3 regions of the Streptomyces sp. NPDC043726 genome follow, and region 3 is predicted to be linked to each of the others. Evidence: riboswitches for the same ligand, from Rfam matches in the RefSeq annotation. Region 3 holds a riboswitch; each other region holds the start of a gene.
What was found. A riboswitch is a leader RNA that binds a small molecule or an ion and turns the genes downstream of it on or off. The one in region 3 is predicted to bind cyclic di-AMP.
Positions count from the first base shown of each region.

Region 1 (4,271 bases), on a different contig from region 3:
GGGGCGAAGCCGCCCTCGTCGCCGAGACCGGTGGACAGGCCCTTGGTCTTCAGCACCTTCTTGAGGGTGTGGTAGACCTCGGCGCCCCAGCGCAGCGCCTCGGAGAAGGACTCCGCGCCGATCGGGGCGATCATGAACTCCTGGATGTCCACGTTGGAGTCGGCGTGCGAGCCGCCGTTCAGGATGTTCATCATCGGCACCGGCAGCAGGTGCGCGTTCGGGCCGCCCAGGTAGCGGAAGAGCGGGAGGTCGCTGGCCTCGGAGGCGGCGTGGGCGACGGCGAGCGAGACGCCGAGGATGGCGTTGGCGCCGAGCGAGCCCTTGTTGTCGGTGGCGTCCAGGTCGAACATCGCCTGGTCGATCAGGCGCTGCTCGGTGGCGTCGTAGCCGACGAGCTCCGGGCCGATCTGCTCGATCACGGCGAGGACGGCCTTCTCGACGCCCTTGCCGAGGTAGCGGTTGGGGTCGCCGTCACGGAGCTCGATGGCCTCGAAGGCACCGGTGGAGGCACCGGACGGAACGGCGGCACGACCCGTGCTGCCGTCGTCGAGGCCGACCTCGACCTCGACCGTGGGGTTGCCTCGGGAGTCCAGGATTTCCCGGGCTACGACGACGTCGATGGACGGCACGAGCATCTCCTTCATGGGATGTGACGCTGGAAGTGCGGGGCACGTGAGCCTTGCGACTAGAGCCTAACCGCCTGAGGGACATCGGCCAGCCGACCGACCGTCCCGTGGACAAGGACAGACGGTACCCATTGTTTCTCGCCGGAACAAAGGATCCGTGAACTACGGGAGAAGAACTGCTCGTAGAAGGACCGCTCACAGAAGAAACCCCGCCCCGGTGCGTACGGGGGAACACGCACCGGGGCGGGGAGCCCGTGGGGACGGGGGTGACCCTCACGAGGCCTCCAGTATGGAGGACCCGGATAGGAGGGCCCTGTGGTTCGGCTACGGGATTACTTGAGGTGCAGCTGCTGACCGGGGTAGATCAGGTCGGCGTCCTCAACGATGTCCTTGTTGAGCTGGTAGAGCTTCTCCCAGCCGCCCTTGACGTCGTGCTCCTCGGCGATGGTGCTGAGGGTGTCGCCCTTGGTGACCTTGTACTCGCCGTCGCCCTTCTTGACCTTCTTGCCGGTCGGGGTGGTGACGGTCTTCTTGGCGGCCGGGCGCTCGGCGGAACGGGAGGCGGGCTGCTCGGTCTCACGCGGCGCCGGGGTGCTGCTCTCGGTGCTCTCGGTGCCCTCGGAGGAGCCGGAGGTGCTGGAGCCGCCGTTGTACGCGGCGCTCGACAGGCCGACGCCGCAGTGCGGCCAGGCACCCTTGCCCTGGCCCGCGAGAACCTTCTCGGCGATCTCGATCTGCTGCGCCTTGGAGGCCTGGTCGGCGGTGGAGGCGTAGGCCGTACCGCCGTACGCGGCCCAGGTGGAGGCCGAGAACTGCAGGCCGCCGTAGTAGCCGTTGCCGGTGTTGATGGACCAGTTGCCGCCGGACTCGCACTGGGCGACGGCGTCCCACTCGGAGGCGGTGGCGGCGGAGGCGTTGCCGGCCGCCATCAGCGGGGCGGCGACGGCGGCGCCGGTCACACCGGCGATGGCGATGGCGCGAGTGGCCTTGGACGGACGACGGTGCTTGCCCTTGCCGGAAAACAGCATGGATCGATCCCCTCACCGACGCCTGCGAGGTGAGCTGTCGGGTTCGGGCCGGTTGAGTTGCCCGGCCGTACACCTTTCGGCGTACGGCTCCACCCCAAGCCGCTCCGGTCAACCGACCGGCGCGGCGCTTACCTTGGGTCCCCCGCTCCTGCCTACGGCGCATGACGCGACGACTGTTCCCGTACGGCCACCGGCAGGATTCGGCGTGCGGCAGTCGGGGCCCGCTGCTTGCGAGCGGTCATGACCGTAGACAGGCGATCCGCGGAATTTCAAAGACGATCAGGGCTTCTGAGACTCATCCCACACTTTCGCCAAAGCGGACATTCGGCGCGAAGCGTGACGCGAACTGGCCCTGGTTTTCGACCGGTTAGTCCGCTACTTCAAGGGTCTGACCGGGAGTGATACGGCTGGGGTCGGGGCCGATGGCCGACTCGTTGGCGGCATAGAGCCCGCGCCATCCGCCGCTGAGGTCAAGGGAGTCGGCGATGCTCGCGAGGGTGTCGCCGGCGCGCACGACGTACGACCCGTCCGCCCCGCTCTCGTCCGCGGGCTTGCCGCGATGACGGCCGGCGCCGGTGTCGACGAGGACGGAATCGCTCCCGACCCAGAGGATGTTGTCCGAGTTGTCCAGCCCGGAGATGCCCGTGAACAGACCGTCGGCCTCGCGCGAGGGGTCACTCTCGGACGAGCCGGACGAGCCGGACGAGCCGGACGTCCCGGACGAGCCGGATGATTCGGACGAGCCCTTCGATCCCTTGGACGCGGAAGCCTCCGCGGATTCGGTTGACTTGTCCGACTTCTTCGGATTTGCCGACTCGGACGAGCCCGTCGACTCCGGCGAGCCGCTCGACGCTTCGGGCGACGCGGAGGCGCCGGGGTCCGTCTCGGAGTCGGAGTCGGCGTCCGAGTCGGCCGCGGACTCGGAGGCATCACCGCCGAGGGAGTCCAGCAGGCCGGACGAACCGGACGAGCTGGATGAGTCGGATGATTCAGACGAGTCGGGCGAATCCGCCTCTTCCTCGACGCCCGTGTCGACGCCGACCGAACCGGACTTGGGGTCCAGACCGGAGAGCGGGCCACAGGTGGGCCAGGCGGCGAGCCCCTGGTCGGCGAGGATGCGCTCGGCGACGGCTATCTGCTGGGAACGGCTGGCCTGGTCCGCGCTGTCGGCGTACGTCGTACCGCCGTACCGCTCCCAGTTCTCCTGGGTGACCTGAAGGCCGCCGTAGTAGCCGTTGCCGCTGTCCTCGCTCCAGGAGCCGCCGCTCTCGCATTCCGCGACCCTGTCCCACGTGTTGCCCTCGGCGGCGCTGGCGCCCGAGGCGCCGAGCAGCGGGATGGCGATGGCGGAGCCGGTCACTCCGGCCGCGACGATGAGAGCCGGAGCCTGGCGGGGGCGACGGTGACGACCGTTCCCGGAGAGCATGCGGGTGCCTTTCGAAGACAGCGGGGACCGACGCGGCGCCGGTGGGGCGAGGCGTCGCGTTGACGAGTGAACGTATCGGCAGACGATCACTTGTCACAAGTTAATGCCGCACAGATCACGTGAAGATCACGGACTTGAGGGTGTGTCACGTTTGACCTGACGGCACCTCAGGGGGAGGTAGGCGTGCACTCGACCGGAAGGGGGAGTTCCGGCACAGGGGGTGAACTCGGCCAAAGGGGGAGTTCAGGCACGGGGGGTGAACTCGACCAAAGGGCGAATCTCAGTCGGGGGGCGTGAACTCGACCGGGAGGGCGAATCTCAGTCGCGGGGCGTGAACTCGACCGGGAGGGTGCGCAGTCCGCGCATGATGAGGCCGCCGCGCCAGCGCAGGTCGGTGGGATCGGCGGCGAGCCGGAGGTCCGGCAGCCGGGTCAGGAGGGTGGCCAGCGCGGTCTGGCCCTCCAGCCGGGCGAGCGGGGCGCCGAGGCAGTAGTGGATGCCATGGCCGTAGCCGAGGTGCTGGTTGTCGCGCCGGGCCAGGTCGAGGGTGTCGGGCTCGGCGAACCGGGCCGGGTCCCGGTCGGCGGCGGCCAGAACGACCAGCACGGGGTCGCCGGCGGCGATGTCCTGGCCGCCGATGGTGAGCGGCCGCGTGGCGAACCGCCAGGTGGCCAGCTCGACGGGACCGTCGTAGCGGAGAAGCTCCTCCACGCCGGTCTCCAACAGGCCCGTCTCCCCCGCGGCCAGGGACCGCTGGAGCCGGGTGCGCTGCTCGGGGTGGGTGAGCAGGGCGAAGGTGCCGTTGCCGATCAGGTTGACCGTGGTCTCGAAGCCGGCGAAGAGAAGGATGAAGGCCATGGCCGCGGCCTCGTTCTCGGTGAGGTGCTCGCCGTGGTCGGAGGCGCGGATGAGACCGGAGATCAGGTCCTCGCCGGGGGCCGGCTCGGCGGGCAGCGCCTCGCGCTTGCGGTGGATGAGCTCGGCGAGATAGCCGCGCATCTTCTTCACGGACCGCGCGACACCGCCCCGGGGTCCGCCCTGGTGGCGGATCATCATGCCCGCCCAGTCCCGGAAGTCGTCCTGGTCCTCTGGGGGGACGCCGAGCAGGTCGCAGATGGCGTAGATGGGCAGCGGGAAGGCGAACTCGTGGATGAGGTCGGCGGAGCCCCGGTCGGCGAACCGGTCGATGAG
Region 1 covers NZ_JBWKCI010000004.1:97,381-101,651, forward strand. Annotated here, with positions in the region: gene eno (phosphopyruvate hydratase) at 1-629, opposite strand, end outside; gene AC068Z_RS12770 (transglycosylase family protein) at 959-1,654, opposite strand; cyclic di-AMP (ydaO/yuaA leader) riboswitch at 1,659-1,824, opposite strand; gene AC068Z_RS12775 (LysM peptidoglycan-binding domain-containing protein) at 2,022-3,014, opposite strand; gene AC068Z_RS12780 (cytochrome P450 family protein) at 3,399-4,271, opposite strand, start outside.
Region 1: it holds a riboswitch for cyclic di-AMP, as region 3 does, so the genes downstream of both, AC068Z_RS12770 (transglycosylase family protein) here and AC068Z_RS34175 (M23 family metallopeptidase) in region 3, are expected to answer to the same signal.

Region 2 (4,271 bases), on a different contig from region 3:
TGGGCCAGGGCACCGCACGGTTCGTGCCGGCGATGCTGCACGGCGCGGCGACGATGCTCGTCACCGGCGTGATCCTGGTCGGGCTGAACCAGGCGGACGACCAGACCGTCGACAACGTCAAGATCGGCGTGAAGCTGGCCCTGCTGATCGTGATCCTCGGTCTCGTCTACGTGAAGCGGGACGACGAGAAGGTGGACAAGAACCTCTTCGGCCTGGTGGGCCTGCTCACCACGGCGAACATCTTCATCGCGGTGCTGTGGACGTGAGCTCGGCGTCCGCGGTCGCGGCGGCGGCGTAGGCCCGCTCCTCCCGCACCGCCCCCACGGCGACGGCCAGCCAGGCCGCGACGGCGATCCACAGCAGGACCTCGCCGGGGGTCTCGAGCCAGGACACATCGACGGCGGTGGCCACCGACAGGGTCGCCGCCGCCGTCATGCCGAGGGGGAACACGGTCGCCCAGCGGCGGACGTCGTAGCGCAGCCGCGGCCGGACCAGCTCGGCGACGGCGAGGACGGCGTACCACGCCAGGTCGAGCACCAGCAGGGCGACGGTGACCGTGTGCAGGACGTCGTCGGCGTCCTCGTTCCACAGGTACAGCCGCGGGCCGTCGGCGGCGATCAGCTTGGAACCGGCGAGCGCGGAGATGGCCAGCGCGCCGCCCGCGACCCACTGGTCACCGGCGCCGTCCAGCACCTGGCGCGGATCGAACAGGGCGAGGGCGCAGGCGTAGAGGACGAGGCCCAGCCAGAACAGCACCAGCGCCGCGTGCGCGAGCCAGGCGGAGGACTCCGCCGCGGCGAGGACGGCGCCGAGCACCGCGAGCCCCTGGGTGGCCACACAGCCGAGGAACACCCCGCCGGGCATCGGGCGCCGCCAGTGCCGTACGACGACGTAGAGCAGGCCCGGCCACAGCAGGGCGGCCAGGGCCAGCAGGGCCTCGGCAAGGTACTGCCAGCCCAGCAGGGAGAAGCGGGTGCCGAGCACGGTCGTCGCCGCGACGGCGGTGAGCGCGGCGGGCGTGCCGGCCTCCTGCCGCCAGCGCTCCGGCTGCCGCACCAGCCGTACGACGAAGTCCCCGGCGAGGCCCAGCCAGGCGACGCAGCCCACGGCCAGGGCGATCCGGGACAGGACCTCGTAGCCGGTGAGATGCAGGCCGACCGAGATGATGCCGGTCGCCATCACCGCGGCACCGGCCGCCGGAGGACGCGGCGCCCACCAGGCGCGGAGTGAGCGAAGGGCAGAGGTGCCGGGCATGCGGCCGATGCTATGGAGCACCGGGCGCGTTCCCGGCGGGCCACGCGCGCGTGGGGCACGAAAGCACCCACGCGCGCGTGCGGTGTGGCTCCGAGGTCGGCCGCACGGGAGAGCGGGGGCTCACGCGGGGGCGCCGAAAGGGAAGCCCCCGTCACGCGGGGGTACCGGAAAGGAAGCCCCGCGCGCGTGCCGCCGTGGCTCAGGCGGGCCGGACCACGCTGTGGATCGAGCCCTCGCCGTCGTAGTAGATCGACTCCTCGCGCACGTACGTGCCGGGCTTCGGGGCGTGGATCATCATGCCGTTGCCGATGTAGATGCCGACGTGGGTGACGTCGTCGTAGAAGAAGACGAGGTCGCCGGGCTGGGCACTGGCGAGGGAGACCGTGGTGCCGGCGTTGACCTGGTCGTAGGTGACGCGGGGGATGTCCACGCCCGCGGCCTTCCAGGCGGCCTGCGTGAGGCCGGAGCAGTCGTAGGAGTCCGGGCCCGTGGCGCCCCAGACGTACGGCTTGCCGATCTGCGCGCGGGCGAAGGCGAGCGCCTTCTCGGCCTTCGTGGCGTAGGAGGAGTCCGCCGTGGAGTCGGACTCGCCGGTGCCGGTCGAGGTGGAGCCGGAACCGGTGGAGCCGGTCTCCTGCTGCTGTGCCGCCTCCGCGGCCTCCTGGCGGCGCTGCTCCTCCGCCTGCTGCTTCGCCAGCTCGGCCGCCTTGCGCGCGGCCTCCTCCTGCTTCTTGCGCTCGATCTCCGCGAGCCGCGCCTTCTCCTCGGCCGTGAGTTCGGAGAGCAGCTTTCGCGCGTCGGAGAGCTTCTTCTGGACCGTGGACTTGGCGGTCTTCAGATCGCTCTGCGACTCGTTCAGCGTCTGGAGGCTCTCGGTGGCCTCCTGGCGCTTCTTCATCGTCTCGGACTGCTGCGTGACGTAGTCGTCGACCGCTTCCTTCTGACGGCCGGTCATCCGGTTCATCAGCTGGGTCTGGTCGAAGTAGTCCTGCGGGGTGTCGGCCAGCAGGAAGGTCGCGGTGTCGGGGGCGGCGGCACCGGTGCGGTACTGCGCGGCGGCGAAGGAACCGAGTTCCTCCCGCGCGTCGTTGAGTTTCTGGGTGCGCTTGGCGACGTCGTCGAGGAGCGTGTCGACCTGCTTGCGCTGCTTGGCCGTCTTTTCCTTGGCCGCGTTGTACTTCTCGGTCGCCGTCTCCGCCTGGCGGTAGAGGTCATCGACCTTCTTCTCGACCTCTTCGAGACTCGGCTTGTCGTCCGCGGCCGGGCTGGCGTCGGCCGTCTGGGACAGCAGGGCCACGGAGGTGAGGGCCGCGGTGGCCAGGGCAGGGGTGCGTATGCCTGCTACGCGCGTACCGGCGGGACGCGACTTGCGGTGCGACGCCAAGGGAGGCGACTCCTTCCGTGCTCCGCCTACCGAGTTAGCTGTCGGGTTCGGGCGGGTGGTTAGGAAGGGTTGCCCTACGACCTCGTCCCGGTAAGGGAGTCGGGTCGATTCACCCCAATGTCGGTTGGGTCCCCGGCTCCGGTTGCCGTGGGCGGGCAACGGACTCGGCGGAGGCCGCGCGGCCCGGCGGGGTTCGCCGGTGGGGGTCGTACGGCCTGACCGGCACGGTAGCCAACTCGTGTGGCCCCTGTGAAGGTTGATGGGTGATATGCCCGATACATTTTCGTGACCTTAGGTCAGGGCATCGCGGGGCGTGGCCAATGCGGACTGATCTGCATCGACATGTACGTATTTCCTCCGGAGTGACGTCTTCCGCCCGCTTCCGGGCGCTAGCTTCCAGCCAGCCGCGGTCGTGTGAGCCGCGGTGGTGAGTAGGGGGTAAGGGCATGAGGAAGCGCACGTCACTCGTCGTCGCCACGGGCGTCGCGCTCGCCGCCACGGCGGGCGTCGCGCCCGCCGGCGCGAGCGGGGGAGGGGACGGCCGGCCGGTCGTCCGGGTGATCGCGAGCGGGCTCGACAACCCGCGCCAGCTCTCGTACGACCAGGGGAGGCTGTACGTCGCCGAGGCGGGCCGGGGCGGCGGGAAGTGCATCGGGGAGGGGCCGGAGGGGGAGACCTGCGTCGGGCTCACCTCGGCCGTCACCAAGATCTACTGGGACGGGGGCGCGTGGAAGCACCACAGGGTGGTGAAGGGGCTGCCCTCGGGCGCCGCCCCCGACGGCGGATTCGCCACCGGCGTCGACGGTGTCTCCGCCCTGTACGGCGAGGTGTGGGGCGTGGAGACCTTCGTGCCGCCGGAGGCCGGGGTGCCGGCCAGCCCGCCCTGGAACACCCTCGGCAAGCTGCTGCGCGTCGGCCACGGCAAGGCGAGGATCGCCGCCGACGTGTCGGCCGTGGAGCTGAAGCACAACCCGCACAAGGCGAGCCTGGAGTCCAACCCGTACGCCGTCCTCGCCCTCCCGGACGGCCGGAAGATCGTCGCGGACGCGGCCGGCAACGACCTCGTCGAGATCTCCAGGTCCGGCAAGGCCCGCCCCTTCACGGTCTTCCCGGACCACAACGGCCGCGAGTCCGTCCCCACGTCGCTTGCCCTCGGCCCCGACGGCAAGCTCTACGTCGGCGAGCTGAACGGCCTCACCGAGAAGCCCACCGCGCGCGTGTGGCGCGTCGACCCCTGGAGCGGCAAGATCCTCGGCTGGAAGTCCGGCTTCGGCCCGATCAGCGGCCTCGCCGTCAACGGCAGCGGCGACCTGTACGTCAGCCAGCTCTTCGGCGGCGTCGTGACGAAGGTCTCGAACGGCAGGCGTACGCACGTGAAGGTGCCGTTCCCGGCGGGCGTCGCCGTGGACCCGTACGACGGCAAGGTCTACGTCTCTGCCTGGTCGATCGCCGACCGTGACGGCACCGTCCTGGAAGGTGAGAAGACCCCGGGTGGCCAGGTCTGGAAGATCCTCGGCTTCTGAAACCGGCCGATCTCCTCAGGGTGGCGGCGGGCTGTCAGTGGGGCGCCCTAGACTCGGAGAGCGATGAGCAGCCTCTTTGACGACAGCTTCCTGGCGAATCTCCAGGCCCC
Region 2 covers NZ_JBWKCI010000001.1:676,764-681,034, reverse strand. Annotated here, with positions in the region: gene AC068Z_RS03105 (hypothetical protein) at 1-266, shown strand, start outside; gene AC068Z_RS03100 (tellurite resistance/C4-dicarboxylate transporter family protein) at 244-1,254, opposite strand; gene AC068Z_RS03095 (C40 family peptidase) at 1,454-2,638, opposite strand; cyclic di-AMP (ydaO/yuaA leader) riboswitch at 2,647-2,818, opposite strand; gene AC068Z_RS03090 (ScyD/ScyE family protein) at 3,085-4,161, shown strand; gene pcrA (DNA helicase PcrA) at 4,225-4,271, shown strand, end outside.
Region 2: it holds a riboswitch for cyclic di-AMP, as region 3 does, so the genes downstream of both, AC068Z_RS03095 (C40 family peptidase) here and AC068Z_RS34175 (M23 family metallopeptidase) in region 3, are expected to answer to the same signal.

Region 3 (4,271 bases):
CGCCTACCGCCTCCCGCACGACGGCACGCGCGCGTGCGACGCCGTGGACGTGGCCCTGACCATCCTCGGCGGCGGTGAGTCCTCCCGCCTCTACAACAGGCTCGTGCGCCGCGACCGTACGGCCGTCGCCGCCGGGTTCGGCATGCTGCGGCTCGCCGGAGCGCCCTCGCTCGGCTGGCTGGACGTGAAGACCTCCGGTGACGTCGAGGTCCCGGTGATCGAGGCCGCCATCGACGAGGAGCTGGCCCGGTTCGCCGCCGAGGGCCCGACGGCCGAGGAAATGGAGCGCGCCCAGGCCCAGTTGGAGCGCGAGTGGCTGGACCGGCTCGGCACCGTCGCGGGCCGCGCCGACGAACTGTGCCGCTACGCCGTCCTGTTCGGCGACCCGCAGCTCGCCCTCACCGCCGTGGGGCGCGTGCTGGAGGTGACGGCCGAGGAGGTCAAGGAGGTCGCCAAGGCCCGGCTGCGCCCCGACAACCGCGCGGTGCTGGTCTACGAGCCGACGGTCCCCACGGAAACCGTCGAGGAACCCACCGAGGACCTCGAGTCCCAGGCCACCGTGGAAGCAAGCGACGAGAACGAGGAGACGGCCAAGTGACCGAGCTCGCCCCGATGGAGTTCCACCCCCAGCCGCAGGCGGGCGAGCCGAAGGTCTGGGCCTTCCCGGCGCCCACGCGCGGGACCCTCGACAACGGCCTGACCGTGCTGCGCTGCCACCGCCCGGGACAGCAGGTCGTCGCCGTCGAGGTGCTCCTGGACGCCCCCCTGGACGCCGAGCCGGCCGGCCTCGACGGCGTCGCCACGATCATGGCGCGCGCCTTCTCCGAGGGCACCGACAAGCACACCGCCGAGGAGTTCGCCGCCGAACTGGAGCGCTGCGGCGCCACCCTCGACTGCCACGCGGACCACCCCGGTGTACGTCTCTCCCTCGAAGTGCCGGTCTCCCGCCTGCCCAAGGCGCTCGGACTGCTCTCCGACGCCCTCAGGGCGCCCGCGTTCGCCGACAGCGAGGTCGAGCGGCTGGTCGCCAACCGGCTGGACGAGATCCCGCACGAACTGGCCAACCCCTCCCGGCGCGCCGCCAAGGAGCTGTCCAAGCAGCTCTTCCCGGCGACCTCGCGCATGTCGCGTCCGCGCCAGGGCACCGAGGAGACCGTCGCCGCCATCGACTCCCCGGCCGTACGCGCCTTCTACGAGCGGCACGTGCGCCCCGCCACGGCCACCGCCGTGGTCGTCGGCGACCTCACCGGAGTCGACCTCGACGCGCTCCTGGCCGACACCCTCGGCTCCTGGACCGGCTCCCCGGCCGAGCCGCGGCCCGTGCCCCCGGTCACCGCCGACGACACCGGCCGCGTCGTCATCGTGGACCGCCCCGGCGCCGTCCAGACCCAGCTCCTGATCGGCCGCGTCGGTTCCGACCGGAACGACCGTGTGTGGCCCGCGCAGGTCCTCGGCACGTACTGCCTCGGCGGCACCCTCACCTCCCGCCTGGACCGCGTCCTGCGCGAGGAGAAGGGCTACACCTACGGCGTGCGGTCCTTCGGGCAGGTCCTGCGCTCCGCCCCGGACGGCACCGGTGCCTCGATGCTCGCCATCAGCGGCTCCGTGGACACCCCCAACACCGGTCCCGCCCTCCAGGACCTGTGGACGGTGCTGCGCACCCTCGCCGAGGGCGGGCTCACCGACGCCGAGCGGGACGTCGCCGTGCAGAACCTCGTCGGGGTGGCGCCGCTGAAGTACGAGACGGCCGCCGCCGTGGCCGGCACGCTCGCCGACCAGGTCGAGCAGCACCTGCCCGACGACTACCAGGCCACGTTGTACCGCCAGCTCGCCGCGACCGGCACCGTGGAGGCCACCGCGGCGGTCGTGAACGCCTTCCCGGTGGACCGTCTGGTGACGGTTCTGGTCGGGGACGCCGCGCAGATCAAGGAGCCCGTCGAGGCCCTCGGAATCGGTGAAGTCACCGTCGTGACGGCCGAGTAGACACACCCTCGGTTGTGAACGCGCGGCGACGCGCGTGTGGGGCCCTGGTGACGGAAGCGCCACCAGGGCCCCTTTATGTCCGAATTGAGGGAGAGGTTGCCTGTCTGACCTGTGGCATGCGCTACAAAAGCCGTGATCCGTTTGGGGATTGAAAGTTGCCCCGTTTAGCGTCATCCGGGCTGTCCGTCAGGCAGTGCGCCGCGACCGCGGCACCGGACAGTCATCGCCGAGTCCCCGTACGGCGCAAGCCAGGGGAGCCGGGGACCCCACCGTAGTCCCTGGGGTGAATCGGACGCCCGCGCCCAGCGCGAGGGGGTCCGTAGGAGACCTTCCTGCTCCGAACCCGTCAGCTAACCCGGTAGGCGAGAAGGAAGGAAAGGACCAGCCACTTCATGGCGTTCACCCGCGCCACCGGGAAGCACCGTCGTCCCAGCCGGATGCAGCGCACCACCGCCCGCGCGGCGGGCGTCGCGGCGCTCACCGCCACCGGCGTCGTCGGCACCCTCGCCGCCCCGGCCCTCGCCGCGGAGCCCTCCGCCGAGCAGACCGGCATCACCCCCGTCATCACCATCGGCGGCTCGATCGCCGACGAGATCGACGCCCAGGCCGCGGCCCAGCAGCAGGCCGCCGAGGAGGCCGCGGCGAAGAAGAAGGCCGAGGAGGCCGCCCGCGAGCGGGCCGCCGAGGCCGCCAAGGAGGCCCGCGAGGCCAAGGAGCGCGCCGCCCGCGAGGCCGAGCGCAAGCGCCTGAACACCTTCGTCTCGCCGATCTCCGGCTCCTACGTCTCGACCGGCTACAAGGCCGGCGGTGCCGTCTGGTCCTCCGGCAGCCACACCGGCGTCGACTTCCACGCCGCCGGCGGCACCTCCGTCCGCTCGGTCGGCACGGGCACCGTCGTCGAGGCCGGCTGGGGCGGGGCGTACGGCAACCAGATCGTCATCAAGATGCACGACGGCACGTACACCCAGTACGGCCACCTGTCCTCCATCGGTGTCTCGGTGGGCCAGACCGTCACCCCTGGGCAGCAGATCGGCCTCTCCGGCGCGACCGGCAACGTCACCGGGGCGCACCTGCACTTCGAGGCGCGCATGACCGCGGAGTACGGCTCGGACATCGACCCCGTCGCCTACCTCCGCTCGCACGGCGTGAACCTCTGACCGCACCCGCACCCGCACCCGCACCCGCACCCGCGACCGCGTCCCGGAACCCCGGCTCCCGAGCCGGGGTTTTTCGGCGTTTTCGGGGCCCCGCTGTCCAAAAAATATCCATGGATTCCGGTCCGCCGTCGGAAATTCCGAGTCATTGGAATAGAGTCGCTGAACACGCGTCAGTCGTCGACGTTTCACGGGGATTAAAGCGGAGGTCGGTCATGCGTATTCCGGCGCACTCGGTATGCACGGCGATCCGGGACGACATCGTCGCCGGTGTCCACGAGCGCGGCAGCCGGCTCACCGAGGAACTGCTCGCGCGGCGCTACGGCATCTCGCGCGTCCCCGTCCGGGAGGCGCTGCGCACGCTGGAGGCGGAGGGCTTCGTGGTGACCCGGCGGCACGCGGGCGCCTGCGTCGCCGAGCCGACCGAGCAGGAGGCCGCCGACCTGCTGGAGATGCGCACGCTGCTGGAGCCGCTGGGTGCCGCGCGGGCCGCCCAGCGGCGCACCGAGGCGCACCTGAAGGTGCTGCGCGGCCTGGTGAGGCTCGGTCAGGAGCGCGCCAGGCGGGGCAACAGCGAGGATCTGCGTTCCCTGGGCGGCTGGTTCCACGAGACGCTCGCCCAGGCCTCCGGCAGCCCCGCGCTGACCTCGGTACTGACCCAGCTGCGGCACAAGATCGCCTGGATGTACGCGGTGGAGGCGCCGGTCAGCCCCGTGGAGACCTGGGCGGAGCACGGGGCGATCGTGGACGCGGTGGCGCGCGGCGACAGCGACCGCGCGCGGGCCGTCACGGCCGCGCACACGGAGCGGTCCAGCGGCAGGCATCGGCTCAGGCTCCCGGGCCCCGGCGAGCGTGTGAGGAATTCGCAACATCCCGTAAACATGTCGGGCCCGCGTCATTAACACGCGCACCGTATACAAAGAGCAGGTAATTCGCGGGGGACTATTTCTGCTGCCCGAATTCAGAAAAGGCGAAGGGCCCGCCCGGCAATTCGGGCGAGCCCTTCAAAGGGTGCGGCGAGTGCCGCGTCCGCTGAATGCTCAGACGGTCTCGGGGAGTTCCTCGAGGCCCTCGGAGACCAGCTTCGCCAGACGGTCCAGGGCGGCGTCCGCGCCCTCGGCGTCGGACGCGAGC
Region 3 covers NZ_JBWKCI010000014.1:127,748-132,018, forward strand. Annotated here, with positions in the region: gene AC068Z_RS34165 (M16 family metallopeptidase) at 1-598, shown strand, start outside; gene AC068Z_RS34170 (M16 family metallopeptidase) at 595-1,983, shown strand; cyclic di-AMP (ydaO/yuaA leader) riboswitch at 2,198-2,362, shown strand; gene AC068Z_RS34175 (M23 family metallopeptidase) at 2,376-3,140, shown strand; gene AC068Z_RS34180 (GntR family transcriptional regulator) at 3,353-4,039, shown strand; gene AC068Z_RS34185 (HPr family phosphocarrier protein) at 4,178-4,271, opposite strand, start outside.